Regions from separate parts of the Phytopseudomonas argentinensis genome, predicted to be linked through region 2. Evidence: predicted binding sites of a transcription regulator. Region 2 holds the regulator's gene; each other region holds the start of a gene.

Region 1 (10,331 bases), 650 kb from region 2:
TGCAGCACGGTATGCCTATAAAAAGAACAGGATCTGCCATGGTCGCTTACGAAATCCTGATAGCCGATGATCATCCACTGTTTCGCAGCGCGCTGCAGCAGGCCCTGACGATGGGCCTCGGTTCCGGCGTGCGGTTGGTGGAAGTCGCCAGCATCGCCGAGCTGGAAGCCCGGCTGGCCGAGAAGACCGACTGGGATCTGGTCCTGCTCGATCTCAATATGCCCGGCGCCTACGGCTTCTCCGGGCTGGTGCTGCTACGGGGGCAGTACCCGCAGCTTCCGGTGGTGATGATCTCCGCCCAGGAAGAAGCGGCCGTGGTGGTACGCGCCCGCGAATTCGGCGCCAGCGGTTTCATTCCCAAGTCCAGCTCGCTGGAAGTGCTGCAGCAGGCCGTGCGCCAGGTGCTGGAAGGCGAAGTCTGGTGGCCACCGCAAAGCGAGGAGGCGGTCAGCCTGTCCTCCGAGGCGAAAGCCGCCAGCGCCGGGCTGGCCAGCCTCACGCCCCAGCAGTTTCGCGTGCTGACCATGGTCTGCGAAGGTCTGTTGAACAAGCAGATCGCCTATGAGCTGAGCGTCTCCGAAGCGACGGTCAAGGCCCACGTCACGGCCATCTTCCGCAAGCTGGGGGTACGCACCCGTACCCAGGCGGCGCTGCTGTTGCAGCAGCTGGAGTCCGTGCCGGCTGCCTGATCGCAGCTTTGCCCCGTGGATTTCACGGGATTTTCACGGTGCGCTCGCGTACCCTGCGCGCCTTTCCCTGTCATAGCTCACTGCCCATGTCGCCGTTCAAAGGACAAACCGGTCTCAAGCGTATTCTCAATGCCGCAGGCTATTCGCTCGATGGCCTGCGCGCCGCCTTTACCGGCGAAGCGGCGTTCCGCCAGCTGATGCTGCTCAACCTGGTGCTGATTCCGATCACGCTGCTGCTCGATGTCAGTCGGGCGGAGCGGGCCCTGATGGTGGCCGTCTGCCTGCTGGCGCTGATCGTCGAGCTGCTCAATTCGGCGGTCGAAGCGGCGATCGATCGTATTTCCCTCGACCTGCATCCGCTGTCCAAGACCGCCAAGGACATGGGCAGCGCTGCCCAGCTGGTGGCCCTGACGCTGATCGCCAGCGTCTGGGCGATCATCCTGCTTGGCTAGGGTCTGTTGACGTTTCAGCGCGAGGCGCGTTGCCGCGAAAAATCTCGGCAGGCCGGGCGGCGATCCGCTAGGCGGAGGACGCAGGGAATGCTGTTCCCTTTCAAGCCCTCCAGCAGAGCCTAGCGCACTTCGGGCAGCACGATCTCGTCGCTGCGCCGGATACCGGCGGTCAGCGCCCGGCACATGTCGAGAAACTCGCGCATGGCGGCGGTCTGGTACTTCTGCCGGTGCCAGATGAAATAGAACTGCCGGCGCAGATCCAGATCCGGGGTCTCCACCGGTACCAGGCTGCCACGGCGAAAGGCGTCGCGCAGCGCCAGCCGGGAAATGCAACTGATGCCCAGGCCGGATTCCACGGCGCGCTTGATCGCCTCGGTGTGTTCCAGTTCGAGGCGTACGTTGAGGGCATCGGAATGGTGACGCATGGCCTGGTCGAAGGTCAGGCGCGTGCCGGAGCCCTGCTCACGCAGTATCCAGTCTTCGCCGCTCAATTCGCGAATGCCGGCATGCCCGCGTTTCGCCAGGGGGTGGTGTGGCGCGCAGAACACCACCAGTTCGTCCTCGACCCAGCTTTGCACCTCGATGTCCGGGTGATTGCAGTCGCCCTCGATCAGACCCAGATCAATTTCGTAATGGGCCACCTGCTGCACGATATGCGCGGTGTTCTGCACGTGCAGTTTCACCTGGCTTTCCGGATGCACCTTCATGAAGCCGCCAATCAGCAGGGTAGCCAGGTAATTGCCGATGGTCAGGGTGGCGCCGACGGCGAGCGAGCCGAAGCCTGATTTGCCGTTGAGCAGGTCTTCGATTTCCTTGGCCTGGTCGAGCAGGGCGACCGCCTGGGGCAATAACTGGCGGCCCATGGCGTTGAGGCTCAAGCGCTTGCCGGCGCGATCGAACAGCTGGCAGCTGGACTGTCGCTCCAGCTCGCTGATCGAAGTGCTGGCCGCCGACTGCGACAGGGCCAGCTGCGAGGCCGCCCTGGAGACGCTCTCCTGCTGGGCAACGGCGACGAATACCTGGAGTTGACGCAGCGTGAATCGCATATCTATATAACCGATAACCCATATCTTGATAATTCATTTAACAGATATTCTGGCCGCGATTAGAATGCCGCGCAATTGCGCTTACGAATCAGCGCGCCCGACGTATTCAGGAGCCCCGTACATGAGCAACATGAACCACGAACGCGTTCTGAGTGTTCACCACTGGAATGACACGCTGTTCAGCTTCAAGTGCACCCGCGACCCGGGTCTGCGCTTCGAGAATGGCCAGTTCGTGATGATCGGCCTGCAGCAGGAAAACGGCCGTCCGCTCATGCGTGCTTACTCCATCGCCAGTCCCAATTGGGAGGAGCACCTGGAGTTCTTCAGCATCAAGGTGCCCGATGGCCCGCTGACCTCGCAGCTGCAGCACCTCAAGGAAGGCGACGAGGTGATCATCAGCAAGAAGCCCACCGGCACCCTGGTGCTCGACGACCTCAACCCCGGCAAGCACCTGTACCTGCTCAGCACCGGCACCGGCCTGGCGCCGTTCATGAGCGTGATCCAGGACCCGGAAACCTATGAGCGCTTCGAGAAGGTGATCCTGGTGCACGGCGTGCGCTACGTCAACGAAGTGGCCTACCGCGAGTTCATCACCGAGCACCTGCCGCAGAACGAGTTCTTCGGCGACGCGCTGAAGGAAAAGCTGATCTATTACCCCACCGTGACCCGCGAGCCGTTCGAGAACCAGGGCCGCCTGACCGACCTGATGCGCAGCGGCAAACTGTTCGCCGACATCGGCCTGCCACCGATCAACCCCCAAGACGACCGCGCGATGATCTGTGGCAGCCCGAGCATGCTCGACGAAACCAGCGAAGTGCTCGACAGCTTCGGCCTGAAGATTTCCCCGCGTATGCGCGAGCCGGGTGATTACCTGATCGAGCGCGCCTTCGTCGAGAAGTAAGTTAGGAGCAGCTGCGCGTCGGCCCTGCTGCGTTGAAACCGGAATAAAAATGCTCATAACAGTACACTCCGCTTTTTATTCCGGTTTCGCCTTGCAGGACTCTAGCTCGCAAGCTCCTTGAGTCAGTAAAAACCGGATCGTCTTTAGGCACTCCGGTTTTTTTGTGCCCAGATCACAGGCATAAAAAACGGGAGCCAAGGCTCCCGTTTTCTACACACTGCTCCCAATCACTCTTCCATTTGCGACTGCAGGTAGTTCTGCAGACCAACAGCCTTGATGAGGCTGAGTTGGGTTTCCAGCCAGTCGATATGCTCTTCCTCGGACTCGAGGATGTCTTCGAGCAGTTCGCGGCTGGCGTAGTCGCCGACGCTTTCGCAGTAGGCGATGGCTGCTTTCAGGTCGATGTGGGCCTTGTGCTCGATCCGCAGGTCGCACTCGAGCATTTCCTGGGTGTTCTCACCGATCAGGATCTTGCCCAGGTCCTGCAGGTTCGGCAGGCCTTCGAGGAACAGGATGCGCTTGATCAGCTTGTCCGCGTGTTTCATCTCGTCGATGGACTCGTGGTACTCATGCTTGCCCAACTTGGTCAGGCCCCAGTCTTCGTACATGCGGGCGTGCAGAAAGTACTGGTTGATCGCGACCAGCTCGTTGCCGAGGATCTTGTTCAAGTGCTGAATTACTGTCTTGTCGCCTTTCATGATGAAGCCCCGTCCTGCCTGGAATTGAGTAACCGATGGCGAATTCTGGGCTTGCCAAATACGGCTGTCAAACGTAAGTTATTGAAATATAAGTGAAAATAAATATAAATGAGAGTGTTTAAGTTGTGCGTCTTGGCGCTAACTCATTGAATTTCAGGCATAAAAAAACCGGATACGAGATCCGGTTCTTGAAAAAATAGCTTATTCAAGCCGCAACATAATTTCCCGGGTAGGCCATCGCTACCTGACTTTGCTGCACTTCCCCAGGGTTTCACGTACCACCTGCTTGGCCAGGCATGCACATTTGCCACACTGACTGGCAACGCCCAGCGTTTCACGGACTTCACGGTAGCTGCAGCAACCTTCATAGATCGCTTCGCGGATCTGACCGTCGGTGACACCTTCGCAGAGGCAGACATACATAGGCTTGGCCCGTCGCTTGGCTGAGACTGATGGCGAAGGATACTAATGTTAATGAGAATGCGTGTCAAAGATAAACCGACTCCCGATTGGCACAATTTCTCGACTTTCGATGAGCGGCGATTCGTCACCTCACCCATTGGCCGGCGCTACCTGTGCCATGGGCCGAGCAACAAAAAGCCGGCTCACGACCGTAATGCTGTTCAGTTAAGAAAAAACGCCGCTTTGCCAAGATGGAAAGCGGCGTTTGTTTGGGTTTCCAGCCCGATACAGTGATAGTTGTACTTACTGTAGGGTGTGCTCGCCGAAGGCAGTACGCCGTGACAGGCGGGCAGCAGGCTTGTGCAGGTGAGTCGTCTCCGGGCGGCGGACTGTTTCGTAGGCTACGAGCGGCCGGCGTCCCGGTCCGCCCTACGCAGCCGCATTGGGAGAATTTATAAGGTCGCCAAGGTCGAGCAATTGCCGCTCAATGGGCATGAAAAATCCGATGCCAGGGAACTGGTATCGGATTTTCTGGTTGGCTCAAATGCTTAAGTGAACAGCATTAGGCTCACGAGCCGCTTTTTCGGGGCTGGGCGGAGCTTAGGCGATTTGCGTGCACAGCCCTTCCTCGAGCCCGAGCATGATGTTCAGGTTCTGCACCGCGGCCCCCGAGGCACCCTTGCCCAGGTTGTCGAGCTTGGCCACCAGCAGCGCCTGTTGGCCGCTACCCGCACCGAACACCTGCAGCTCGGCGCGGTTGCTGCCGCTCAGGCCGTGGGGCGTGATGAAGGGGGCCGTGTCGGCCGCGATCTCGTTGTAAGGCTGCACCTGAACGAACTGCTCGCCCTGGTAATAGGCGCTCAGTGCCTGGTGCAGCTCGGCACCGTTGGCCCCCTGCAGGGGTATCATCACCAGCATGCCCTGATCGTAGCTACCGACCGCCGGCTGGAAGATCGGGCGAGCTTCGAGACCGCTCCAGTGCTGGATTTCCGGGATGTGCTTGTGATCGAAGCCCAGGCCGTAGGCGGCGTAGACCGGCGCACCTTCGCCCTCGTAGCGTTCGACCATCTTGGTGCCGCCACCGGTGTAGCCGGACACGGCGTTGATGCACAGCTCGCGATCCGCGGTCAGCAGCCCGGCATTGATCAGCGGGCGCAGCAGCAGGATGGCGCCGGTGGCATAGCAGCCCGGGTTGCTGACGGCGCGGGCCTGGGCGATGGCTTCGCGTTGGCCCTTGGCCAGTTCGGCCATGCCGAACACCCAGTCGCTGGCCGTGCGGTGCGCGGAGCTGGCGTCGAGTACCCGGCAGCCCACTTCACGGGCCTGGGCGGCGGTTTCCTTGGCCGCATCGTCGGGCAGGCACAACACGGTGACGTCGACCGAACGCATCAGTTCGAGCTTGGCCTCTACGTCGCGGCGCTTGTCGTGGTCGATGGTGACCACCTCGATCTGCGGGTGGCTGGCCAGGCGCTGGCGGATCTGCAGGCCGGTGGTGCCGGCCTGGCCGTCGATGAAGATCTGGTATTTTTTCATGGCATTCACTCGTCGAAGTCTTCCCAGCCGCCCATTTCCTTCCATCGATTGACGATGCCGCAGAACAGCTCGGCGGTCTTCTCGGTGTCATAGCGGGCGGAGTGGGCTTCACGGCCATCGAACTCGATACCGGCGGCCTGGCAGGCCTTGGCAAGCACGGTCTGGCCGTAGGCGAGGCCGGCCAGGCTGGCGGTGTCGAAGCTGGAGAAGGGGTGGAAGGGATTGCGCTTGAGGTCGCAGCGGGCGACCGCGGCGTTCAGGAAGCCCAGGTCGAAGCTGCTGTTGTGGCCGACCAGAATGGCGCGCTTGCAGCCGTTGGCCTTCAGGGACTTGCGCAGGCCACGGAAGATTTCGGTCAGCGCATGCTCTTCGCTCACCGCCATGCGCAGCGGGTGGTCGAGCTTGATGCCGGTGAAATCCAGCGCCGCCTGTTCGATATTGGCGCCTTCGAACGGCTCGACCCGAAAAAAATGGGTGTGGTCCGGGTACAGGAAGCCACCTTCGTCCATGCCAATGGTGGTCGCGGCGATTTCCAGCAGCGCGTCGGTGGCGCTGTTGAAACCACCGGTCTCGACGTCCACCACCACCGGCAGATAACCGCGAAAGCGCGCGGCCATCGGATGGCGCGGGGCGCCGCTGCTCGGTTGATCCTGATCGTCTTCGTAGAGTTCTTCGCTCATCGACCCGCCTCCAGCAAGCGCCAGCGCAGGGTTTCGCCAGCGCGTAGCGGAATCACCGTCTGCTCGCCGAACGGCAGGCTGGCCGGTGCCACCCAGGATTCACGCACCAGGGTGATGGTGTCGGTATTGCGTGGCAGGCCGTAGAAGTCCGGGCCGAAGTGGCTGGCGAAGCCTTCCAGCTTGTCCAGCGCGCCGCGCTCCTCGAAAGCCTCGGCGTACAGCTCGATGGCGGCATAGGCGGTGTAGCAACCGGCGCAGCCACAGGCGTTTTCCTTGGCGTGCCTGGCGTGGGGTGCCGAGTCGGTGCCGAGGAAGAACTTCGGGCTGCCGCTGGTGGCGGCCTCCAGCAGTGCCTGCTGATGGGTGTTGCGCTTGAGGATCGGCAGGCAATAGAAGTGCGGCCGGATACCGCCCACTAGCATGTGGTTGCGGTTGTACAGCAGGTGCTGGGCGGTGATGGTGGCGCCAACGTTGGCCGGTGCTTCCCTGACGAACTGCGCGGCATCGGCGGTGGTGATGTGCTCGAACACCACCTTGAGCGTCGGAAAACGCTCGACGACGCGGCACAGGTGCTCGTCGATAAAGGCTTTCTCGCGGTCGAAGACGTCGATTTCCGCGCGGGTCACCTCGCCGTGCACCAGCAGCGGCAAGCCGGTTTCCGCCAGAGCTTCCAGGGCACCGGTGATGTTGTCCAGGCTGGTGACGCCGGAGTCGGAATTGGTGGTCGCGCCCGCCGGGTACATCTTCGCCGCATACACGTAGCCGCTGGCCTTGGCGGCGCGAATGTCCTCTGCCGTGGTGCGGTCGGTGAGGTACAGCACCATTAGCGGCTGGAACTGGCTGCCAGCCGGCCGTGCGGCAAGAATGCGCTGGCGATAGTCACCTGCTTCGGCGGCGTTGCGCACCGGCGGCACCAGGTTGGGCATGATGATCGCGCGGGCGAAGGTGCGGGCCACATCGCCAACGGTGTGCGACAGTACGGCGCCGTCGCGCAGGTGAATGTGCCAGTCGTCGGGACGCAGCAGGGTGATGCGGTCGGTCATTGAGGCTTCCAGGCGGGGCGAAACATGCCTGGAATGCTACCGGAAAAGGGCGGCGGGGGCACGCCGCAGATAGGTAGGGTCTGTTGCCGTTTGACGCACGGCCGCGCCGGAGCCCGTTTTGTCACGAGGCAAGGGCCGCGCCCGCTCCCGGCGGGCTTGCGGCATTTCCCACATCCATGTGGGTCACACAGCCGCGAAGTTTAGCTGGCTAAATGAGCCGGCGAGAAACGCCGCATCGTGACAAAACGGACCCGGCCCTACGGGTGGGGCCGCCTAGGTTGCGCGAGAAATCTCGCCATGCGTCGTTGGAGGACTTGGCAAGGGAAAACGCGGACGGCTAGTCCATTCCCTGCGTCCTCCGCCTAGCGGATCGCCGCCCGGCCTGGCGAAATTTCTCGCGGCAACGCGGCTCGCGTTGAAACGGCAACAGCCCTAGGCTGCGCACTCAAGTTTTTCCGCCGGCCACCGATACCGGAAGGGTACGTTGCATTTACCCGGAGCCCGCTGTGCGTCAGCCTCTTTTCCTCATCATCGGCTTGATCGTCAGTGCTGGCGTGAGCCTGCCTGCCGCGGCGATCAGCTTCCAGACCCGCCTGGAAAAGGTCGAGTGGCAGGTGGCCGGTGACAAGTTCGAGTGCCGCCTGAGCCAGCCGATCACCGATTTCGGCGCTGGGGAATTCGTGCGTCGCGCCGGTGAACAGGCGACCTTCCGCCTGCAGGCGCGCGAGCGCTGGCTGGGCAGCGGCTCGGCCACCTTGCTGGCCGCCGCAGCGCCCTGGCAGCCGGGGCGTGGCGACATCAACCTCGGCGCCGTCAGTGTCGGCAGCGGCGAGGTGCCCTTCAACAGCAGCCAGGAGCAGGCCGGGCGCCTGCTCACCGGCCTGCTGGAAGGGCGTAGCCCATTGGTCCGCCACCGCACCTCGCTGGGCAGCGAAAGCCTGGAAGTGCGGCTGCTGCCGGTGCGTTTTCGCAAGGCCTACGATGACTACCTCAATTGCACCGCCAAGCTGCTACCGGTGAATTTCGACCAGGTGCGCCAGTCCAACATCGGCTTTCCCGGTGGTGGCACCGAGCTCGATGCCATGGCCAAGGCCAGGCTTGAGATCATCCTCGACTTCATGAAGGCCGACCCCAGGGTCAACCGCATCGAGCTCGACGGGCACTCCGACAACAGCGGCAATCGCCTGACCAACCGCGACCTGTCGCGCCGCCGTGCCCTGGCGGTGATGGAGTATCTCAAGGCCCAGGGCGTGCCCGAGGAGCGCATCGTCATGCGTTTCCACGGCGAGCGATATCCGTTGGTGCCCAACAACAGCGTGGCCAATCGTGACAAGAACCGTCGCGTGTCGGTGCGGCTCGACAAGGTGCCGGAAGCCCCCGTGCAACCGACCGAGCAGGCCACTCCGGCGGCGCCACCGGTGCCGGCCACGCCCGCTGCCACCTCCTGAGCCTGTCGCCTTGACGCCATCGCCTGTCGCACCCCTGTAAATCGCGGCCCATGGCAAGTAGAATCACGGGCTTTCGAACAACCCCGTGGAGTGGATGGCATGGCGGACGTCAAAAAGGTGGTTCTGGCCTATTCCGGTGGCCTGGACACCTCGGTGATCCTCAAGTGGCTGCAAGATACCTATAACTGTGAAGTGGTGACCTTCACCGCCGATCTCGGCCAGGGCGAAGAGGTCGAGCCGGCCCGTACCAAGGCCCAGGCCATGGGCGTCAAGGAAATCTACATCGACGACCTGCGCGAAGAATTCGTGCGTGATTTCGTGTTCCCGATGTTCCGTGCCAACACCGTCTACGAAGGCGAGTACCTGCTGGGTACCTCCATCGCCCGTCCGCTGATCGCCAAGCGCCTGATCGAGATCGCCAACGAGACCGGTGCCGACGCCATCTCCCACGGCGCCACCGGCAAGGGCAACGACCAGGTGCGTTTCGAGCTGGGCGCCTATGCACTCAAGCCAGGCGTGAAGGTCATCGCCCCGTGGCGCGAGTGGGACCTGTTGTCCCGTGAGAAGCTGATGGATTACGCCGAGAAGCATGCCATACCGATCGAGCGCCACGGCAAGAAGAAGTCGCCATACTCCATGGACGCCAACCTGCTGCACATCTCCTATGAGGGCGGCGTGCTGGAAGACACCTGGACCGAGCACGAAGAGGACATGTGGCGCTGGACCAAGTCCCCGGAAGCCGCGCCGGACACCCCGACCTACATCGAGCTGACCTACCGCAACGGTGACATCGTCGCCATCGACGGCAAGGAGCTGAGCCCGGCCACCGTGCTAGCCGAGCTGAACCGCATCGGCGGCGAGAACGGCATCGGCCGTCTGGACATCGTCGAGAACCGTTTCGTCGGCATGAAGTCCCGTGGCTGCTACGAAACCCCGGCGGCACCATCATGCTCAAGGCCCACCGCGCCATCGAGTCGATCACCCTGGACCGCGAAGTGGCTCACCTCAAGGACGAGCTGATGCCCAAGTACGCCAGCCTGATCTACAACGGTTTCTGGTGGAGCCCGGAGCGTCTGATGCTGCAGCAGATGATCGACGCCTCCCAGGCCAGCGTGAACGGCGTGGTACGCCTGAAACTGTACAAGGGCAACGTCATCGTCACTGGCCGCAAGTCCGACGACTCGCTGTTCGATGCCAACATCGCCACCTTCGAAGAAGACGGCGGCGCCTACAACCAGGCCGACGCGGCGGGCTTCATCAAGCTCAACGCCCTGCGCCTGCGTATCGCTGCCGGCAAGGATCGCAAGCTGCTGTAAGCGCTGGCCTCCAGCGCCCAGCGCGACCCCGCATTCGCCGGGGTTGCGCTGGGCGCTTCCGATTTCGTTTCATCACCCGCACCTCTTTCACCGCTCTGGCTGTATTGCCGGCAGGGGCGATGA
Region 2 (10,331 bases):
GGGTACATCGAGGATCAGTGCGATGCGGCCATCACCAGTGATGGTCGCACCGGACATGCCGGGGGTGCCCTGGAGCATCTTGCCCAATGGCTTGATCACCACCTCTTCCTGGCCGACCAGCTGGTCGACCACGAAGCCGATGCGCTGGTTGCCCACGGTGAGAATCACCACATGGCCTTCGCCCTGCTCTACGTGCGCCGCACTGCTCACCAGCCAGCGCTTGAGGTAGAACAGCGGCAGCGCCTTGTCGCGCACGATCACCACTTCCTGGCCATCGACCACATTGGTGCGCGACAGGTCGAGGTGGAAAATCTCGTTGACGTTGACCAGCGGGAAGGCGAACGCCTGGTTGCCCAGCATCACCATCAGCGTCGGCATGATCGCCAGGGTCAGCGGCACCTTGATGACGATCTTCGAACCCTGGCCCTTCTGGGAGAACACGTTGACGGTGCCGTTGAGCTGGGAAATCTTGGTCTTCACCACGTCCATGCCCACACCGCGGCCGGAGACGTCGGAAATCTCGGTCTTGGTCGAGAAGCCGGGGGCGAAGATCAGGTTGTAGCATTCCAGGTCGGTCAGGCGATCGGCCGCGTCCTTGTCCAGCAGGCCCTTTTCCACGGCCTTGCTGCGCAATACGTCGGCGTCCATGCCCTTGCCGTCATCGGTGATCATCAGCAGGATGTGGTCGCCTTCCTGCTCGGCGGACAGCACCACCCGCCCGGTACGCGACTTGCCGGCCGCCTCGCGCTCGTCCGGGCTTTCCACGCCGTGGTCGACGGCGTTGCGCACCAAGTGCACCAGCGGGTCGGCGAGGGCCTCGACGAGGTTCTTGTCCAGGTCGGTCTCTTCACCCACCAGCTCGAGGTTGATCTCCTTCTTGAGCTGACGGGCCAGGTCGCGAACCAGGCGCGGGAAGCGTCCGAAGACCTTCTTGATTGGCTGCATGCGGGTTTTCATGACCGAGGTCTGCAGATCGGCCGTGACCACGTCGAGGTTCGACACCGCCTTGGACATGGCCTCGTCGCCGCTGTTGAGCCCCAGGCGCACCAGACGGTTACGCACCAACACCAGTTCGCCGACCATGTTCATGATCTCGTCCAGGCGGGCGGTGTCGACGCGAACGGTGGTTTCCGCCTCGCTGGCCGGTGCGGCGGCTGCCGGGGCAGGTGCCGGCTTGCTGCTCTCCGCTTTGGCGGCAGCGGGAGCCGCCTTGCCTGGCTCCGGCTTGGCGGCAGGCGCAGCCTTGGTCGGTTCGGCCTTGGCCGCAGGCGGCGCAGCCTTGGCAGGCGCCGGAGCAGGAGCGGGTTTTGCAGCAGGCGCAGCGGCCGCGGCCGGCGCTACCGCAGGCGCGACGAACTGGCCCTTGCCATGCAGCTGGTCGAGCAGCGCTTCGAATTCGTCATCGGTGATCTCGTCGCCCGGCGTAGCCGCAGCCGCGGGCTCGGCGGCCGTTGCGACCGGTGCAGCAGCCGGCGCCACGGCAGGCGCGACGAACTGGCCTTTGCCGTGCAGCTGGTCGAGCAGCGCTTCGAATTCGTCGTCGGTGATTTCATCGCCCGGCGCTGCTGCAGCCGTCGGCTCCGGAGTCGAGGGCACCACCGCCGCGGCGGCCGGCGCCGCGAACTGGCCCTTGCCGTGCAACTGGTCGAGCAGCGACTCGAACTCGTCATCGGTGATTTCGTCGGTCGAGGCACTGGTCGCTGCTGGCGTTTCGTCGCCCAGGGCATCGAGCAATTGCTCGAATTCGCTGTCAGAAATATCTGCTGAAGGCTCGACCGCGGCCGCCACGGGCTCCGCAGGCGCGGGGGCCGGCTCGGCCGCCACTGCGGGCGCAGCCTCTGGCTCGGCGCCACCCGGCTCGGCCAGGCGTGAGAGTGCTGCCAGCAGCTCCGGCGAGGCAGGCGTCAGTTCCACCCGTTCGCGCACCTCGGTGAACATGCCGTTGACGGCGTCCAGTGCTTCAAGCACCACGTCCATCAGTTCGGCATCCACACGGCGCTCACCCTTGCGCAGGATGTCGAACACGTTCTCGGCAATATGGCAGCATTCCACCAACTCGTTGAGCTGCAGGAAGCCGGCACCACCCTTTACCGTGTGAAACCCTCGGAAAATCGCATTGAGCAGGTTCATATCGTCCGGGCGGCTTTCCAGCTCCACCAACTGCTCGGACAATTGCTCAAGAATTTCGCCGGCCTCTACCAGGAAATCCTGGAGGATTTCTTCATCGGCGCCGAAGCTCATATGACGTGCTCCTAAAAACCCAGACTGGACAGCAAATCGTCGACGTCGTCTTGGTTCGAGGCGACGTCATCACGCTTATCGGCATGAATCTGCGGACCTTCACCGCGGGACGGATTTTTTTCTTTGTTCTGCTCGGCACGCAGCTCTTCGTGGTTGTGATCGATACCGGCGAAGCGATCGACCTGGCTGGCCATCAGCACCAGCTTCAGCAGATTGCTCTCGACCTCGGTCACCAACTGGGTGACGCGCTTGATCACCTGACCGGTCAGGTCCTGGTAATCCTGCGCCAGCAGAATGTCGTTGAGATGCCCCGACAACTTGCTGGTGTCGCGCTGGCTGCGCGCCAGGAACAGCTCGATACGCTTGGCCAGTTCACGGAACGCCTCGGCACTCATTTCGCGGCGCATGAAGCGCCCCCAATCCTCGGCGAGCGAATCGGCCTCGCTGCTCAGGTCGTTGACCAGCGGCGCACTCTGCTCGACCAGATCCATGGTGCGGTTGGCCGCACGCTCGGTCATGGTGACCACATAGTTCAGGCGCTCGGTCGCATCGGCGATCTGCGAGATTTCACTGGCGTGCGGTACGCGGGGATCGAGCTGAAAGTTGACGATCGCGTTATGCAGCTCACGAGTGAGCTTGCCGACTTCGAGATAAAGACCCCGGTCGCGCGCCTTGTTCAGTTCGTTGATCAGCTGTACGGCTTCGCCAAAGTTGCCTTGCTCGAGGCTGTCGACCAGTTGGCGGGCATTGCTTTTCAGGGTCGACTCGAGGTCAACATCGTTAGATTCATGGTGTTCCATAACAACCTCGCGGCAGACATCAGCCGTTAACCCGCTCGAAGATTTTCTCGATCTTTTCCTTGAGCACCTGAGCGGTGAACGGCTTGACTACATAGCCATTCACACCGGCTTGCGCGGCCTCGATGATCTGATCGCGTTTGGCTTCCGCCGTGACCATCAGCACAGGCAGGTGCTTGAGTCGCTCGTCGGCACGCACGGCGCGCAACAGGTCGATGCCCGTCATGCCCGGCATGTTCCAGTCGGTTACTAGAAAATCGAAGCTGCCGCTCTGCAGCATCGGCAACGCGGTCGTGCCGTCGTCAGCCTCTGCCGTGTTGGTGAACCCCAGATCACGCAAGAGGTTCTTGATGATCCGTCGCATCGTCGAGAAATCATCGACGATGAGGATTTTCATGTTCTTGTCCAAGTCGACCTCCGTACAGTCCTAAAACGCCTGCAACCTTGTGCAGCGCTTATTAATCGTGAAACCGGCCTGGCTGAACGCCGCAATCGATTGCGCTCGGCTTTGCTGCGTTCACTGTGTGCCCCGCCCTGCTGTCCTGCATTTACCACAAGGACTGGCTCGACCAACTCCAGCCCCTGAACAAATTCCTATGCGCGCCACTCCCCTAGCCGCGCTCGCAAACGAGCGGCACACTGGCTATGCAGCTGGCTGACCCGCGACTCACTCACCCCCAGTACCTCGCCGATTTCCTTGAGGTTCAGCTCCTCGTCGTAATACAGCGACAACACCAGCCGCTCACGCTCCGGCAGATTACTGATGGCATCGGCCAACGCGGCCTGGAAACGATTGTCCTCCAGCTCATGCGATGGTCCGTGATGCAGGGAACTCGTGTCTTCCTGCAGCCCGCCGTTCTCGCCTTCCTGCAAGAGGTCGTCGAAACTGAACAGACGGCTGCCCAAAGTGTCGCCAAGAATGCCGTAGTAATCTTCGAGACTCAATTGGAGTTCGGCAGCAACCTCGTGATCTTTAGCGTCGCGACCGGTTCTGGCCTCAATTTTTCGTATCGCATCACTGACCATGCGGCTGTTGCGGTGCACCGAGCGCGGTGCCCAGTCGCCCTTGCGCACTTCGTCGAGCATGGCGCCGCGAATGCGGATGCCGGCAAAGGTCTCGAAACTGGCACCCTTGCCGGCGTCGTACTTACGCGATGCCTCGAGCAAACCGATCATGCCGGCCTGGATCAGATCGTCGACCTGCACGTTGGCCGGCAGGCGGGCCAACAGGTGGTAGGCGATACGTTTTACCAGCGGCGCGTGGCGCTCGATCAACTGATGCTGTGAATCTCGTGCTGTTGCCTTGCTGTACATTCGGAGTCCAGAGGCTGTCGTCATACAGCCGTGTCTGCAGTCGGTTGTTGCACCAGGCGCTCCACGAAAAACTCCAGATGACCACGCGGGTTGGCCGGTAAGGGCCATGCATCGACCTTCTGGGCAATCGCCTTGAACGCCAGCGCGCACTTCGAACGAGGGAACGCCTCATACACCGCACGTTGTTTCTGTACGGCCTTGCGAACCGATTCGTCGTAGGGAACCGCGCCGACATACTGCAGCGCGACATCCAGAAAACGGTCGGTCACCTTGGTCAGCTTAGCAAACAGATTGCGACCTTCCTGGGGGCTGTGCGCCATGTTGGCGAGCACCCGGAAACGGCTCATGCCGTGGTCGCGATTGAGCAGCTTGATCAGCGCGTAGGCATCGGTGATGGAGGTCGGTTCATCGCACACCACTACCAGCACTTCCTGGGCGGCGCGCACGAAGCTGACCACCGAATCGCCGATGCCGGCAGCGGTGTCGACGATCAGCACGTCGAGGTTGTCGCTGATGTCGCTGAAGGCCTGGATCAGGCCGGCATGCTGCATGGGCGTGAGCTGCACCATGGCCTGGGTGCCGGAGGCCGCGGGCACGATACGAATGCCACCAGGGCCCTGCAATACCACGTCGCGCAGATCACATTGGCCGTCGATGACGTCGGCCAGGGTGCGTTTGGCGGTCAGGCCGAGCAACACGTCGACGTTGGCCAGGCCAAGGTCGGCATCCATGAGCATGACGCGCCGACCGAGATCGGCGAGCGCCAGTGACAAATTCACCGACACATTGGTCTTGCCAACGCCGCCTTTGCCGCCGGTCACCGCGATCACCTGTACGGGATGCATACCCATGTTATCTATACACCTTATCTAACTTCACTGTGGGCCCTGGGGCCATTGTGCGCTGTAGCGGCGAGCACGACCAGCGCTTCGCCACACTCAACCCGTTCAACCGGCCTGCCTGGCCGGGTTCTGATAGAGCCCGGCGAACATGTCGGCCATCGTATCCTCGCTCGGCTCATCGGGTGCCTGCAGGCCAACGGCGCGACTGACCAGCTGGTGGCTGCGCGGCACGTGCACGTCATCCGGAATGCGCGGACCATCTGCCAGGTAGGCTACCGGCAGGCGGTGGCCAATAGCCAGGCCCAAGACCTCGCCCATGCTGGCAGCTTCGTCCAGTTTACTCAGAATGCAGCCGGCCAGCCCACAGCGCTTGTAGCTGTGATAGGCCGCCTTGAGCACCTGGGCCTGGCTGGTAGCGGCCAGCACCAGGTAATTGCGGGCATTGATGCCGCGACTGGCCAGCGCCTCGAGTTGCATGCGCAGCGCCGGATCGTTGGCGGGCAGGCCGGCGGTGTCGATCAGCACCACGCGCTTGCGAGCCAGTGGCGCCAGGGCCTGGGTCAGCGACTGCCCGGGGTCGACCTGGGTCACCGAGACGCCAAGAATCCGTCCCAGGGTCTTGAGCTGCTCCTGGGCACCGATGCGGTAGCTGTCCATGCTCACCAGGGCGATGCTGGCGGCGCCGTACTTGAGTACGTAGCGAGCGGCCAGCTTGGCCAGGGTGGTGGTCTTGCCCATGCCGGCCGGGCCGACCAGGGCGATCACGCCGCCCTCTTCCATCGGTTCCTGCTTGGGCGTCTGAATCGAATGGGCGAGGTGCGCCAGCACCATGCGCCAGGCCTGGCGCTGATCGGCGATCGACGCCACGCGCTCGAGCAGCGTGCGCGCCAGTTCGGCGGGCAGCCCCATACGCTGCAGGCGACGCCACAAGGTGGCCTGCTGTGGACGCCGGGCCTGCATCTGCCCCCAGGCCATCGAACCCATCTGCATTTCGATCAACTCACGCAGGCCATGCAGTTCGGAGCGCATGGAATCCAGCGCCGACTGATCAACCGAGGCCGCAGCCGGCTTCTGCTGCTGGCGCTGCAACACGGCATCCAGGCTGTCGGCGGACGGTGTGGCAGGCGCCGCGCCAAACAGCTGACGGTCCTTGCCGGCATCGAGCTGACTGCGCGTGGTCAGTTCGGCATGGGCCGAAGCGATGCGCGACTGGGTCTTGCGCAGCTCGGCTTCCAGCGCCGGGTTGGCCTGCCGCGCCGGTACCGGCGGAGCCTGATAATCGAGCGCAGCCGTCAATTCCACACCACCGGCCACGCGGCGGTTGGCGATGATGGTCGCATCGGCGCCCAGCTCATCGCGCACCAGCTTCATGGCTTGGCGCATATCGGCAGCGAAAAAGCGTTTGACCTGCATGGCCCGTACCCTCGATTAGTTCTGCCCCACCGTCGCAACGATGGTGACCTGCTTGTTGTCCGGAATTTCCTGGTACGCCAGAACATGCATGCTCGGGACGGCCAACCGGGCGAAACGCGAGAGCATTCCCCGAACCGGCCCGGCTGCCAGCAGAATCACCGGCTTGCCAAGCATCTCCTGACGCTGCGCTGCTTCCACCAGGGAACGCTGCAGCTTCTCGGCCATGCCAGGTTCGAGGAGGATGCCATCCTCGGAGCCCTGACCGGCCTTCTGAAGACTGTTTAGCAATATCTGTTCCAACCTTGGCTCAAGGGTGATCACAGGCAGCTCCGGCTCTAGTCCCACGATGTTTTGCACGATGGCGCGGGACAGCGCGACACGAACTGCCGCCACCATGGCGGCGGGATCTTGACTCCTTGGCGCGACGTTGGCGATGGCCTCGGCGATGGTGCGGATATCGCGCACCGGTACCTGCTCCTGCAACAGCGCCTGCAATACCTTGAGCAGGGTCGACAGGGAAATCAGGCCCGGCACCAGCTCTTCGGCCAGTTTCGGCGAGCTTTTCGCCAGCAGCTGCATCAATTGCTGGACTTCTTCGTGGCCGAGCAGCTCATGGGCGTGCTTGTGCAGGATCTGATTGAGGTGCGTGGCCACCACGGTACTGGCGTCCACCACGGTGTAACCGAGCGACTGCGCCTGGTCGCGCTGGCCCGGGTCGATCCACACCGCCTCCAGGCCGAACGCCGGATCTCTGGCGGCCACCCCATTGAGGGTGCCGAACACCTGGCCGGGGTTGATCGCCAGTTCCCGATCCGGGTACACCTCGGCCTCGGCGACACTGACGCCCATCAGGGTCAGGCGGTAGGCGTTGGGCTGCAGGTCCAGGTTGTCGCGGATATGCACCGATGGCATCAGAAAGCCCATCTCCTGGGAGAGCTTCTTGCGCACGCCCTTGATACGCGCCAGCAGCTGCCCACCCTGGTTGCGATCGACCAGGGGAATCAGCCGGTAGCCCACTTCCAGGCCGACCATGTCCACCGGCACCACGTCGTCCCAGCCCAGTTCCTTGACCTCCTGGGCGCGCTGGGCCGGCAGCAGTTCCTGCTGGCGCTGCACTTCGATGACTTCGGCTTCCTTGACCTTGCGCTGCTTGTTGGCGATCCAGTACGCCGCGCCGGCGGCCACCAGGCCAAGGCTGATGAACGACATGTGGGGCATGCCCGGCACCAGGCCCATGGCGATCATGATTGCCGCCGATACGGCCAGCGCGCGGGGCGAGGCGAACATCTGCCGGTTGACCTGAGCGCCCATGTCCTCGGCGCTGGAAACGCGGGTGACCATGATCGCCGCGGCGGTGGACAGCAGCAGCGAGGGGATCTGGGCGACCAGGCCGTCACCGATGGTCAGCAGCGTGTAGATACGCCCGGCGTCGCCGAAGCTCAGACCGTGCTGCAGCATGCCGATGGCAATGCCGCCGATCAGGTTGATGAACAGGATCAGCAGGCCGGCCACGGCGTCGCCGCGCACGAACTTGCTGGCACCGTCCATGGAACCGTAGAAATCGGCTTCCTGGGCCACCTCGCTGCGGCGCTTCTTGGCTTCCACCTGATCAATCAGGCCGGCGTTGAGGTCGGCGTCGATGGCCATCTGCTTGCCGGGCATGGCGTCCAGGGTGAAGCGCGCGCTCACCTCGGAAATGCGCCCGGCACCCTTGGTGACCACCACGAAGTTGATGATCATGAGGATCGCGAACACCACGATACCGACCACGTAGTTGCCGCCGATCACCACCTCACCGAAGGCCTGGATCACCTTGCCCGCCGCGTCGTGGCCGTCCTGGCCATGCAGCAGCACCACCCGCGTGGAGGCCACGTTGAGGGCCAGACGCAGCAGGGTCGCGGCCAGCAGAATGGTCGGGAACACGGCGAAATCCAGCGGCCGCAGCGCGTAGATCGCCACCAGCAGCACGACGATCGACAACGCGATGCTAAAGGTGAACAGCACGTCGAGCAAAAACGGCGGGATTGGCAGCATGACCATGGCAAGCATGACCAGCAGCAACAGCGGAATGCCGAGATTGCCTTTGCGCAGCCCGGAAAGGTTGCTGCGAACGTCGCCAATCATTTGTGCGCGATCTAGTGCCACGTGGGTACCCCGACTGATTCAATCTTTTGACGTCCAGGACGTCTCTGCAGCCGGTACTGCAAGAACCTTTCCAACTCTTCGAAAGCCGCGAAACAGGCGGCTCCCACCGGCGGCCAAAGGCCGCCACCGCGCAACCGGGGGACGAAAACACGAACCCCACCGGCAAAGGCCAGTCACAGCCTGTGAGCAATGGCTCCACCCAAACACGATCCACCAAGGAGAGCACCATGAAACGTTGGATGATGGCCGCCCTGGCCAGTTGCTGCGCGGCCAGCCTGCACGCCGCTGACAAGACCGTCGAACTCAACGCTGTGGATGCCAACGGCGTCGGCAGTTCGGTGGGCAAGGTGGTGATCAGCCAGAGCCCTTACGGCGTGGTGTTCACCCCCGAGCTGCATGACCTGGAGCCCGGGGTGCATGGCTTCCATGTACACGGCAAGCCCAGTTGCGACCCGGCGCCCAAGGATGGCCAGCCCTCCGCTGCCGAAGCCGCTGGCGGTCACTGGGATCCGAAAAACACCGGCAAGCACGGCCTGCCCTGGGGCGACGGCCATCTGGGCGACCTCCCCGCCCTGCTGGTGACCGCCGACGGCAAGGCCAACCAGCCCGTGCTGGCGCCGCGCATCAAGAGCGTGGACGAGCTCAACAACCTGTCGCTGATGGTACACGCCGGTGGCGACAACCACGCCGACCATCCCAAGCCTCTGGGCGGCGGTGGCGCACGCGTGGCCTGTGGCGTGATCGAGTAACGGACCGGGCGCAGCCTGCACCTGGGCAGGCTGCGCTCACTCATTCGTCCCGGCGCAGATCCGGCGGTATGGGCAGATCCTTCAGCGGCGCCGGCCGCTTGCCCTTGCCGGCCTGGAACTGGCGGATCTGATAGACGTACGCGAGCACCTGGGCGACGGCGAGATACAGGCCGGCAGGAATTTCCTGATCGAGCTCCGTGGTGTGGTAGATCGAACGTGCCAGGGCCGGCGACTCCAGCAGCAGCACGTTGTGCTCGGTGGCGATCTCGCGGATCTTCAGCGCGGTGAAGTCGCTGCCCTTGGCCAGCAACAGGGGCGCCTGCCCCGCTTCCGGGTCGTATTTCAAGGCAACGGCAAAGTGCGTCGGGTTGGTGATCACCACGTCGGCCTGGGGCACGGCCTGCATCATGCGCCGCTGGGTCATCTCGTGCTGCAGCTGGCGAATGCGCTGCTTGACCTCCGGCTTGCCCTCGCTGTCCTTGTACTCGTCCTTGACCTCCTGCTTGGTCATCATCAGCTTCTGCTTGTTGTCCCAGAGCTGGAAGGGCACGTCCACCGCAGCGATCAGGATCAGCCCGAGGGACATCCACAGCGCGCTCCAACCGACGACCTGGGCCGAATGCATGATCGCCGACTCTATGGGTTCGTTGGCGATCGCCAACAGATCGTCGCGATCCATCGAAAGCACCACCAGTGCCACCACCAGAATGACGATGAATTTCCCCAGCGCCTTGAGCAGCTCGACCAGCGCCTTCATCGAGAACATGCGCTTGAGCCCGGCAAGCGGATTCATGCGGCTGAACTTGGGCGCCATGGCCTTGGCCGAGAAT
Region 3 (10,331 bases), 1.4 Mb from region 2:
GACACTCTGCGTACAGGGTAATAGCACCCCATGGCCAGCCCAACGTATTGATACTGTCCTCGACGATAGTGTTGTGCGAGTGGTTGGGCGCAACCATTATCTGCTGGCACCGCGCGCCCGCCTACAGTTGGTGTGTGCCGTCGACGGTTGGCCTGAGCGCGATGGCTCACTGCAGATCGACGTTTCGGCGGTGCACGGTGTCGAATATGATCGATTCCCCTTCAAAGCCGAGCTGCGCATCAATGGCATTGCTCATCGCGAGCTGACGTTTAGGGATTACCAGGCGCAACGACTGGTGATTCCGTTCCGCCCAGAAGATGGCGGCGGCGTGATGCTGGAAGTCCATAGTAGCGCGCATTTTGCGGGGCTTGCTGGCCTGGCCGGTCCGCTTTCGCTGGCGCTGGGCTTCGTAGATGCCCCGGTCAAGCGGGTCTCTGCTGCATCGCCACCGGTGGATACCATCAGGCAATGGCTGGCGGGTCGGCAGCCCGGTGTAATCGAGCGGCGACTGATTCGAGAGCGCCTGGCGAAGCACAACGGCGGTCCACGAATGGCGGTTGTGGTGATGGATCCGGAGGGCGATGCCCAGGCGTTGGCGAAAACGTTGCGCAGCCTGAACCAGGATCATCACCTCTACCAGCCAAGCACGGTAGTCGTGGTGACTACCCAAGCTGAGCCCTCCGATGATGGTCGGATAGCAGTTTGTATGATCCAGACGCGCCCTGACGAATTGGCGGGCAAGGTCAATGCGCTAGCAACAGACCTGGATGTGGATTGGCTGATGCTGGTCAACGCCGGTGACGAGTTCACGGCCAGCGGGCTGACCATAGTGGCGCTAGAGCTGTTGAATGCGGGCGACTGTCGCGCGCTTTACTGCGACGAATTGCAACGTATGCCCGATGGCACCCTGGGCGCAGCCTTCCGGCCGAGTTTTAACCTGGACCTGCTGTTGAGCCTGCCTTCGGTAATGGCGCGAAACTGGTTGTATCGCCGTGACGTCTTCATCCAAAGCGGCGGGCTGGATCCGCACTATCCGCGTGCGATGGAGTTCGAATTGCTGACGCGACTCGTGGAGGCCGGAGGCATAGCGGGGCTGGGCCACGTCGACGAGCCCTTGCTGGTCACCGATGCACATGTTCCCGTGGAAATCACTGACGAGCAGGCTGCGCTGCTCGCGCACTTGAACCGTCGTGGCTACACCAATGCGCAATTGGTCGCCAGCGCACCAGGCACCTACCGCATACGATACGGCCATGCCGATCAGCCACTGGTGTCGATCCTGATTCCGACGAAGGATCAGTTGGCAATGGTTCAGCGCTGTGTGGAAACCTTGCTCGAACAGACCCGCTATACCCACTATGAGCTCCTGATCATCGATAACGCCAGTGAAACACCCGAGGCGCAAGCCTGGCTGGCCGGTATCGAGGCGCTTCAAGAGGAGAAGATCCGCGTGTTGCGCTACCCGCAGCCTTTCAACTTCTCGGCCATGAATAATTTCGCAGCACGTGAGGCACGGGGTGAGTACCTGGTACTGCTCAACAACGATACGGCGATCATTCGCGAAGACTGGTTGGATGAGATGCTCAACCACGCGCAGCGCCCCGAAGTGGGCATCGTTGGTGCCAAGCTGCTGTACCCAGATGGGCGCATCCAGCATGCCGGTGTGGTGCTGGGCCTCAATGGGCCGGCGGATCACCCGTTCATCGGCGAAGCCATTGATGCACCGGGCCACATGCGTCGCCTGCAGGTGGATCAGAACTACAGTGCGGTGACCGCCGCCTGCCTGATGATTCGCCGGTCCTTGTATCTAGAGGTCGGCGGCATGGACGAGGAGGCCTTCAAGGTCTCTTACAACGATGTCGATCTGTGCCTCAAGGTTGGCCAAGCTGGTTACCTGAACGTGTGGACACCCCATGCATTGGTACTGCACGAAGGTAATGTGAGCCAAAAGGCGATCGATCCACATAAGCAGGAAGCCAAGCGCAAACGTTTTGTCGCAGAGCAGGCCATCATGTACGAGCGTTGGCTGCCGTTGCTCGCCCGTGACCCTGCTTACAACGCCAATCTATCACTGGTTCAACGTGGCGGTTTCAAGTTGACCGACAACGCCATCAGCTGGCGACCGCTTCAGTCCTGGCGCCCGCTCCCCACGTTGCTCGTTCACCAGGCCGACATGCAGGGCTGCGGCCACTATCGGATGGTTCAGCCCTTTATCGCCATGAAGCTTCAAGGGTTGGTCGACGGCACGCTTTCGCGTGGGCTGATGCATACGCCTGACCTAGAACGTTATGATCCCGATTCCATTGTGCTGCAGCGTCAAGTTGGCGAGGATCGAATCCAGGCCATGCAGCGGATGAAGGCGTTTTCCCGGGCGTTCAAGGTCTATGAGCTGGACGACTACTTGCCCAACTTACCGGTCAAGAACATCCATAGAAGCCACATGCCCAAGGATATCCTAAAGACCTTGCGTCGCGGACTCGGCTTCGTTGATCGCTTCGTGGTGTCCACCGATGCGCTGGGCGAAGCCTTCTCCGGGCTTCACGACGACATCCGGGTCGTCAAAAATCGCCTGCCCACCCAGTGGTGGCAGGGGCTGGAAAGCGCGCGACGTGTTTCAGCCCGGCCTCGGGTCGGCTGGGCCGGCGGCATCAGCCACACCGGCGATCTCGAGATGATCGGCGATGTGGTTCGGGAGTTGGCCAAGGAAGTGGATTGGGTGTTCTTCGGCATGTGCCCGGAAAACCTCAAGCCCTATATCCACGAGTTTCACCCGGGCGTGCACATCGAGAGTTATCCGGCTGCGCTGGCAAAACTCAACCTGGATCTGGCCATCGCGCCGGTCGAGCAGAACCTGTTCAACGAATGCAAGAGCAACCTGCGACTCCTTGAGTACGGCGCCTGTGGATTCCCGGTGGTGTGCAGTGACATTCGTTGCTATCAGGACGATGCCTTCCCAGTCACCCGCGTGAAGAACCGCTACAAGGATTGGGTGGACGCTATCCGCATGCATCTGGCCGATCTGGACGCGACGGCCCGCATGGGCGACGAGCTGCAGAAGATCGTACTGAGTGACTGGATGCTGCAAGGTGAAAACCTGGACGCTTGGGCCCGTGCCTGGTTGCCGGACTGATCACGGCGCTCCAGCTTGACCGGCCGGCAAGCGTGTCAGCTGCTTCCCGGCCATCGATTCCCGACCAATTGCTGCCGCTCAAGTTTTTGCGTTGGGCGGCGATAACCTTCACGACGGTTGCGCCGCTGCTTCGACGCTTTTAGTGGGCATGGTGCACCGAAGAGTTATCGCCAAGTAAGACAGGGTAAGAAAAAGCTGTTTCAGACCCTAAAGCTTCTCGTCAAGGTGACGATAACTAATTCGAACGCGAACTAAATGGGTGCCTGGGCAATGCCTCACCCGAGGTCGCAGGCTTAGGCAAGCATCACAGTCCTGTGGAGGACAGCATCATGGCTCTTACTGTCAACACCAACGTGGCGTCGCTGAACACTCAGCGCAACCTGAACACCTCTTCCAACTCGCTGAGCACCTCCCTGCAGCGTCTGTCCACCGGTAGCCGTATCAACAGCGCCAAGGATGATGCCGCCGGTCTGCAGATCTCCAACCGTCTGACCAGCCAGGTCAACGGCCTGAGCGTCGCCACCAAGAACGCCAACGACGGCATCTCGTTGGCCCAGACCGCTGAAGGTGCGCTGCAGCAGTCCACCAACATCCTGCAGCGTATGCGTGATCTGTCCCTGCAGTCGGCCAACGGCTCCAACAGCACTTCGGAACGCGACGCGCTCAATAGCGAAGTCGGTCAGCTCAAGAAAGAACTGGACCGTATCAGCAACACCACCACCTTTGGTGGTCGTAAGCTGCTGGACGGCTCTTTCGGTACCGCGAGCTTCCAAGTGGGTTCGGCTGCGAACGAAATCATCAGCGTCGGCATCGACGAGATGAGTGCCGAGTCGCTGAAAGGCTCTTACTACACCGCCAGCGGTGGTGCGACCACCTTTGCAACCGGCACCGCCGCGAGCACCGGCAGCATTACCATCAACACTGCAGCCGTCAACGGCGCTGCCAGTGGCGAGACCAAAATCACGGTCAACTTCAAGGGCAATGAAACGGCCGAGCAGGCAGCTTCCAAGATCGCTGCGGCGGTCAACGATGCCAACATCGGCGTGGGTGCCTTCGTCGATGGTGACAAGATTAGCTACATCGCCCGGGCTGGCGAAAATGCTTCCGGCGTTGCCACCGGCAGCATCACCTCGATCTCCTTCGCGGGTGCTGCGTCCGGCGCTACTGCGGTCACCGCGTTCTCGGCATCGGCTTCCGGCGACAGCCGCGTGTCCGACATCGACATCAGCTCGGCCAGTGGTGCACAGGCTGCGGTACTGGTCATCGATGATGCGCTGAAAATGATCGACTCCCAGCGCGCTGATCTGGGTGCCATCCAGAACCGCTTCGACAACACCATCGCCAACCTGCAGAACATCGGTGAAAACGTTTCGGCAGCCCGGGGTCGTATCCAGGACACTGACTTCGCCGCAGAAACGGCCAACATGACCAAGAACCAGGTGTTGCAACAGGCTGGTACCGCGATTCTGGCCCAGGCTAACCAGTTGCCACAGTCGGTTCTCAGCCTTCTGCGCTAACCGGTACGAAGGTCAGGGAAAATTCGGGGGGGAGCGTTCGCGCTTCGCCCCGTTCTTCGTTGAGAGGTCAGCATCATGGACATTAAGTCGATCAGTAGCCAAGGAGTCATCCCTGTCGATCGCCTGTCGAATAAAAATGTCGCAGCTCTGGTTGTGCAGCAATCTGCACCTGCAGTGGCGCAGTTTCCTGTCGAAGATATGCGCGATCCGTCGAAGGAGGAGTTGCAGCAGGCGGTCGCGAGTGTCGAGTCCTTCACGCAGAGCATTCGCCGCGATCTCAAGTTCTCAATGGACGATGAGAGCGGTAAGGTGGTGGTCAAAGTAACTGACTCGAAGACCGGCGAGGTCATTCGTCAGATGCCTTCGGAAGAAGCATTGAGGCTAGCGCAGCGGCTTGATGAAGCGCGCAGCCTGTTATTCAAGGCTGAGGCTTGAGGATTCTGGCGCGTATGCTGCATTGAATCGCGTGTAAGCGGCTTTGCCGTCAATGAACTGACGAGGGTTTGTCATGGCTGTCACGACAATCAATGGTTTCAACTCAGGGCTAGACATCAAAGGGATCGTCAAAGCCATGGTTGACTCTGAAAGGGCGCCCAAGGCTCAGCAGCTTTCCAAGCTGCAAACGAAGACCATGGCGCAGATTTCTGGCCTGGGATCCTTGAAGTCGGGCATCTCCAATTTGCAGAGCGTGATGAAGGACCTGAACAGCGCCAAGTTGTTCCAGGCGCGCACGGTAACTTCGTCGGACACCACTCAGGTTTCAGCAAAGGCTGGTGCTACAGCGACACCTGGTACCTACAAGGTCGACGTCACGCGTCTCGCTACAGCCAGCACCGTGGCGAGTGCTGCAGTCGAGAAGGATGCAAAGTTCGCTGCCGGTGGCAGCTTGACAATCAGTCTCGGCGATGATGCGCTGAAGACAGTTACGCTACCGACGGGAAAAGATTTATCCCTCTCAGAGGTGAGCACCGCGATCAATACGCAGCTCAAAAACCAAGGCATATCGGCTACCGTCGTGACCAACCCGAGCGATGGCAAAGCGCGATTGATGCTCACCTCCAACAAGACGGGTGATGGCAACGACATCACACTTTCTGCCAGTGGCGATCTTGCCAAGCTAGAGATACCGGTGCAGGGCGCGAGTAACAATCCGCCGGATGGCGTGCAGTACATTTCCAAGGCCTCTAACGCGCAGTTGAGCATCAACGGCTTGAGCATTCAGAGTGCCAGCAACACTGTGAGCGACGCCATCGAAGGCGTCACCCTGACCCTGACGGCGCCGACGACCAGCAACTCGACTGTCAATGGCGAGACGGTTTCGACCAGCAAGCCCGTTATGCTGACGGTCGCCGAGGATAAAGCTGGAGTCAAAGGCAACGTCAAGAAGTTCGTCGAGGCATATAACAGCCTGATGACGACAACCAGTTCGCTCACCCAGGTCACCAAGGTCGGTGAGGATGGAGCCCCCATTGCCGCTGCGCTCGTTGGGGATGCCGGGGTTCGTCAGTTGCTCGGCACCATGCGTACCGAACTCGGCAACCCGCAGCCGGGAGCGGATAGTGGTGTGCGTATCCTTGCCGATATGGGGATCACCACGGGCAAGGATGGCAAGCTCGTCATCGACGACGCCAAACTGACCAAGACTCTGGACGAGAACTACGAAGCTGTTGCCGGCTTTTTCACTGGCGATGAAGGTCTGATGAGCCGCCTTAGCAGCAAGCTTGAAATCTACACCCAGACCGGTGGCATCCTTGAATCGCGTGTCAGCGGTTTGAACGGTACGATCAAATCGATCGATAAGCAGAGCGACGCACTCACCATGCGCATGGACAAGTTGCAAGCTCGCTTGTTGGCCCAGTTCAATGCTATGGACGGGCTACTAGGGCAGATGAGCTCTACCAGCAATTCGCTGGCTTCGGCGTTATCCAGCCTGCCGGGTGTAGTGCGCTCCTGACACGTACGTAGCGGCTAATTAGGCGCTTATCAAGCGCAGCGGCCTCAGCTGTCATATGGCTCAGTAAATGACCGTTCCATGCCGCCGCTTGGGCGTGCCGATCGAAATCACGGCGGGCTGGTGGACCGCTTTCAGGCTGCAACCCGACCTCGGCGTACCGTGATCTGCGGTCACACGCGGATGCGTGCTTTACGCTGGGACGGTCCCGCAGCTCTGCGCCAGGTTAGGGTGCTGCAGCGGTGAGCTGCATGAATACGCATGCAATCATGCTCATTTACAGCACCGCTGATTGCCAGCACGCGATTGCGATCCTAGCTAGTGCGCGGCAGGATGAGACGATAAAGCTTGAATCACTGCTAAAGCTCAGGCCGAGCATGCCGATACATTGAGTATTCCCGCTGTACACTGGAGTACATCTACATGAATGCCATGGCCGCTATGCGTCAGTACCAAAACGTCAACACTCAGGCTCAGGCTGTAGATGCCAGCCCGCACCGTCTGATTCAGATGCTGATGGAAGGTGGCCTGACTCGTCTGGCACAGGCGCGTGGTGCCATGGAGCGTGGTCAGTTTGCGCTCAAGGGTGAGTTGATCGGCAAGGCCATTGGTATCATCGGCGGGCTGCGTGAAGGCCTGAACTTTGAGCAGGGCGGTGAGTTGGCCCATAATCTCGATAATCTGTATGACTACATGAACCGTCGCTTGCTCGAAGCAAACCTTAAAAACAGCGTCGAACCACTCGATGAAGTTGCAGACTTGCTGCGCAACGTGAAGACCGGCTGGGATGCCATCGCTTAGTGATTGGCGTGCTGAAAGGAGCTTTTCCATGAATACATCTGTTCAGCGTCTCCAGAATACGGGTACGGCCATGCGCCAAGCATTGTCCACCCAGGACTGGGCGGCCATTGGCGAGCTGGATCTGCAGTGCCGGCAGGCTGTCGAAGAGGCGATGGTGGATGCCGCCGATGAGGACGGTGCGCTGCGTGCGCGCATGCAAGAGCTCCTGGATCTCTACAAGGATCTGGTCAGTGCCTGCCAGGCTGAGCGGCAACGGTTGGCCAACGAACTGGTGCAATTCAATCAGTCGCAGCAGGGTGCCAAGGTCTATCAGCTTTTTGGCTGAGTGATCTGTCCATCTGACTCCGCTGCGCCAGTTCTTATCATCGATAGTGTTTGCGCTTTTCCCGTGCGTCTCGAATTCTCGAGAGCCTGCTCCAGATGGGCCTGATCAGCGCCTTGTAAATAATCCCGCCATAAAATTGACTAAGCGCCAATAATTTACTTTACTGCTGGCTATATGCCGGCGCACTGGTGGTCGGCGGCTTTTTCTTTTTGGGCCGAGCAATTATGTGGCGTGAAACCAAGCTTCTGCTAATCGACGACAACCTTGAACGTCGCCGTGACCTGTCGGTGATCCTCGATTTTCTCGGGGAAGATCATCTCGCTTGTGGCAGCGGCGACTGGAACAAGGTGGTCGAGCAGATCGACTCCAGCAGAAGCATTCTGGGTGTCCTGCTCGGCGAGGTACAGCTCAAGGGCGGCGCGCTGGATCTGCTCAAGGAATTCGCCGCCTGGGACGAGTATCTGCCGGTTCTGATGCTCCACGAGCACGCCACCACGGATTGGCCGGAAGAGTTTCGCCGTCGTGTGCTGGCAACCCTGGAAATGCCTCCGAGCTACAACAAGCTCCTCGATTCCCTGCATCGCGCCCAGGTTTATCGCGAGATGTATGACCAGGCCCGCGAGCGTGGCCGACAGCGTGAACCCAACCTGTTCCGCAGCCTGGTAGGTACCAGTCGCGCCATCCAGCAGGTCAGGCAGATGATGCAGCAGGTGGCGGACACCGAAGCCAGCGTGCTGATTCTGGGTGAGTCGGGTACCGGCAAGGAGGTGGTAGCGCGCAACCTGCACTATCACTCCAAGCGCCGTGAAGCGCCGTTCGTGCCGGTCAACTGCGGCGCCATTCCGGCCGAATTGCTGGAGAGCGAACTGTTCGGCCATGAGAAGGGCGCCTTTACGGGCGCCATCACCAGTCGTGCCGGGCGCTTCGAGTTGGCCAACGGCGGCACGCTGTTTCTCGACGAAATTGGCGATATGCCGCTGCCCATGCAGGTCAAGCTGCTGCGGGTTCTGCAGGAGCGTACCTTCGAGCGCGTGGGTAGCAACAAGACCCAGAACGCCGATGTGCGTATCATTGCGGCGACCCACAAGAACCTTGAAAGCATGATCGAGAGCGGCAGCTTCCGTGAGGATCTGTACTATCGCCTGAACGTATTCCCCATCGAAATGGCGCCGCTGCGTGAGCGCATCGAAGACATCCCGCTGCTGATGAACGAGTTGATCTCGCGCATGGAGCACGAGAAGCGCGGCTCGATCCGCTTCAACTCGGCGGCCATCATGTCGCTCTGTCGCCATGACTGGGCGGGCAACGTTCGCGAGCTGGCCAACCTGGTCGAGCGCATGGCGATCATGCACCCCTACGGCGTGATCGGCGTGGGCGAGTTGCCAAAGAAATTCCGCCACGTCGACGACGAGGACGAGCAGCTTGCTGCCAGCCTGCGCGACGAGCTGGACGAGCGTGCGGTGCTGACCTCGCCGTCGCCGTCGGTGCTGTCGCCGGCGATGCTGCCGGCCGAGGGTCTGGATCTCAAGGACTACCTCGGCAATCTGGAGCAGGGGCTTATCCAGCAGGCGCTGGATGACGCTGGCGGCATCGTGGCTCGGGCTGCCGAGCGACTGCGCATTCGTCGTACCACGCTGGTCGAGAAGATGCGCAAGTACGGCATGAGCCGGCGCGAAGATGAGGCTGGCGACGACTGAGTCGCTTGGCCTGGGCGTCATAGGATGGGCGGCGGCCCGCCTGATCTTTCCGAGCCTACCGCTCTCAGTCAGCAGATTGACGACTCGTCACCTATCAAACTCTTATGTGCCTGAAAAGAAAGGTTTTTATTTTCAGGCATGAGTATTGCTATCTCCTTGGTAAATGACCGCCTTCTGACGGCTCGCCCTGCGAGAGAGTGCAATGAAGCCAAGCCCGCAACGTCACGCCCCGCTGGATACCTCCTCGCCGTTACCGGCGCAGCGGGGGGATCTGGAGCAGTCGCTGGCCTTGTTCGAGCAGATGTCGAGCCGCCTGGGTAGCTCCTACAGTCTTCTGGAAAGTCGCGTCAATGAACTGACTGGGCAACTGGCCCAGGTCAGCGAGCAGCGCGTGCAGGAACTGAACGAAAAGGAGCGGCTGGCTCATCGCCTGCAAAGTCTTCTGGATCTGCTCCCGGGCGGTGTCGTCGTCATCGATGGTCATGGCGCCGTGCGGGAGGCCAACCCCGTGGCGCGGGACATGCTGGGTGAGTCGTTACTCGGCTGCCTGTGGCGTGAGGTGATCGCGCAGCGCTTTGCCCCCCGTCGCGATGACGGCCATGAGATTTCCCTGGCCGATGGTCGGCGGCTGTCGATTTCCACCCGCTCGCTGCAAGGCGAGCCGGGTCAATTGGTATTGCTGACCGATCTGACGGAAACCCGGCGCTTGCAGGATCAGCTGTCGCGACACGAGCGGCTGAGCGCCATGGGGCGCATGGTCGCTTCCCTGGCTCATCAGGTGCGTACGCCGCTGTCGGCGGCGCTCTTGTATGCCAGTCACCTGACCGAGCAGGTACTGCCGGCCGAGCAGCAGCAGCGCTTTGCCGGACGCTTGAAAGAACGGCTGCATGAGCTCGAGCACCAGGTGCGC

Evidence for each region. The regulator FliA, encoded in region 2, starts transcription of late flagellar genes. The targets are predictions, from matches to a motif close to CTAAAGTTTNNNNNNNNNNNGCCGNTAA.
Region 1: a site for FliA is predicted at 7,889-7,916, ahead of SA190iCDA_RS18970 (flagellar protein MotY). Genes of this name have one in related genera too.
Region 3: a site for FliA is predicted at 3,208-3,235, ahead of SA190iCDA_RS09620 (flagellin). Genes of this name have one in related genera too.

The regions. Positions count from the first base shown of each region.
Region 1 is NZ_CP056087.1:4,200,330-4,210,660, reverse strand. Features, by position in the region: gene erdR (response regulator transcription factor ErdR) at 39-689, shown strand; gene SA190iCDA_RS19010 (diacylglycerol kinase) at 770-1,141, shown strand; gene SA190iCDA_RS19005 (LysR family transcriptional regulator) at 1,261-2,187, opposite strand; gene fpr (ferredoxin-NADP reductase) at 2,309-3,088, shown strand; gene bfr (bacterioferritin) at 3,316-3,786, opposite strand; partial or broken gene SA190iCDA_RS18990 (bacterioferritin-associated ferredoxin) at 3,992-4,209, opposite strand; gene argC (N-acetyl-gamma-glutamyl-phosphate reductase) at 4,789-5,721, opposite strand; gene rnt (ribonuclease T) at 5,727-6,401, opposite strand; gene pyrC (dihydroorotase) at 6,398-7,444, opposite strand; gene SA190iCDA_RS18970 (flagellar protein MotY) at 7,951-8,892, shown strand; partial or broken gene SA190iCDA_RS18965 (argininosuccinate synthase) at 8,992-10,208, shown strand.
Region 2 is NZ_CP056087.1:3,554,846-3,565,176, forward strand. Features, by position in the region: gene SA190iCDA_RS15880 (chemotaxis protein CheA) at 1-2,241, opposite strand, end outside; gene SA190iCDA_RS15885 (protein phosphatase CheZ) at 2,253-3,041, opposite strand; gene SA190iCDA_RS15890 (chemotaxis response regulator CheY) at 3,061-3,435, opposite strand; gene fliA (RNA polymerase sigma factor FliA) at 3,633-4,376, opposite strand; gene fleN (flagellar synthesis regulator FleN) at 4,373-5,212, opposite strand; gene flhF (flagellar biosynthesis protein FlhF) at 5,300-6,607, opposite strand; gene flhA (flagellar biosynthesis protein FlhA) at 6,623-8,731, opposite strand; gene sodC (superoxide dismutase family protein) at 8,980-9,501, shown strand; gene flhB (flagellar biosynthesis protein FlhB) at 9,542-10,331, opposite strand, start outside.
Region 3 is NZ_CP056087.1:2,162,398-2,172,728, forward strand. Features, by position in the region: gene SA190iCDA_RS09615 (glycosyltransferase) at 1-3,130, shown strand, start outside; gene SA190iCDA_RS09620 (flagellin) at 3,460-4,647, shown strand; gene SA190iCDA_RS09625 (flagellar protein FlaG) at 4,723-5,082, shown strand; gene fliD (flagellar filament capping protein FliD) at 5,156-6,601, shown strand; gene fliS (flagellar export chaperone FliS) at 7,022-7,399, shown strand; gene SA190iCDA_RS09640 (flagellar protein FliT) at 7,428-7,724, shown strand; gene SA190iCDA_RS09645 (sigma-54 dependent transcriptional regulator) at 7,949-9,421, shown strand; gene SA190iCDA_RS09650 (sensor histidine kinase) at 9,624-10,331, shown strand, end outside.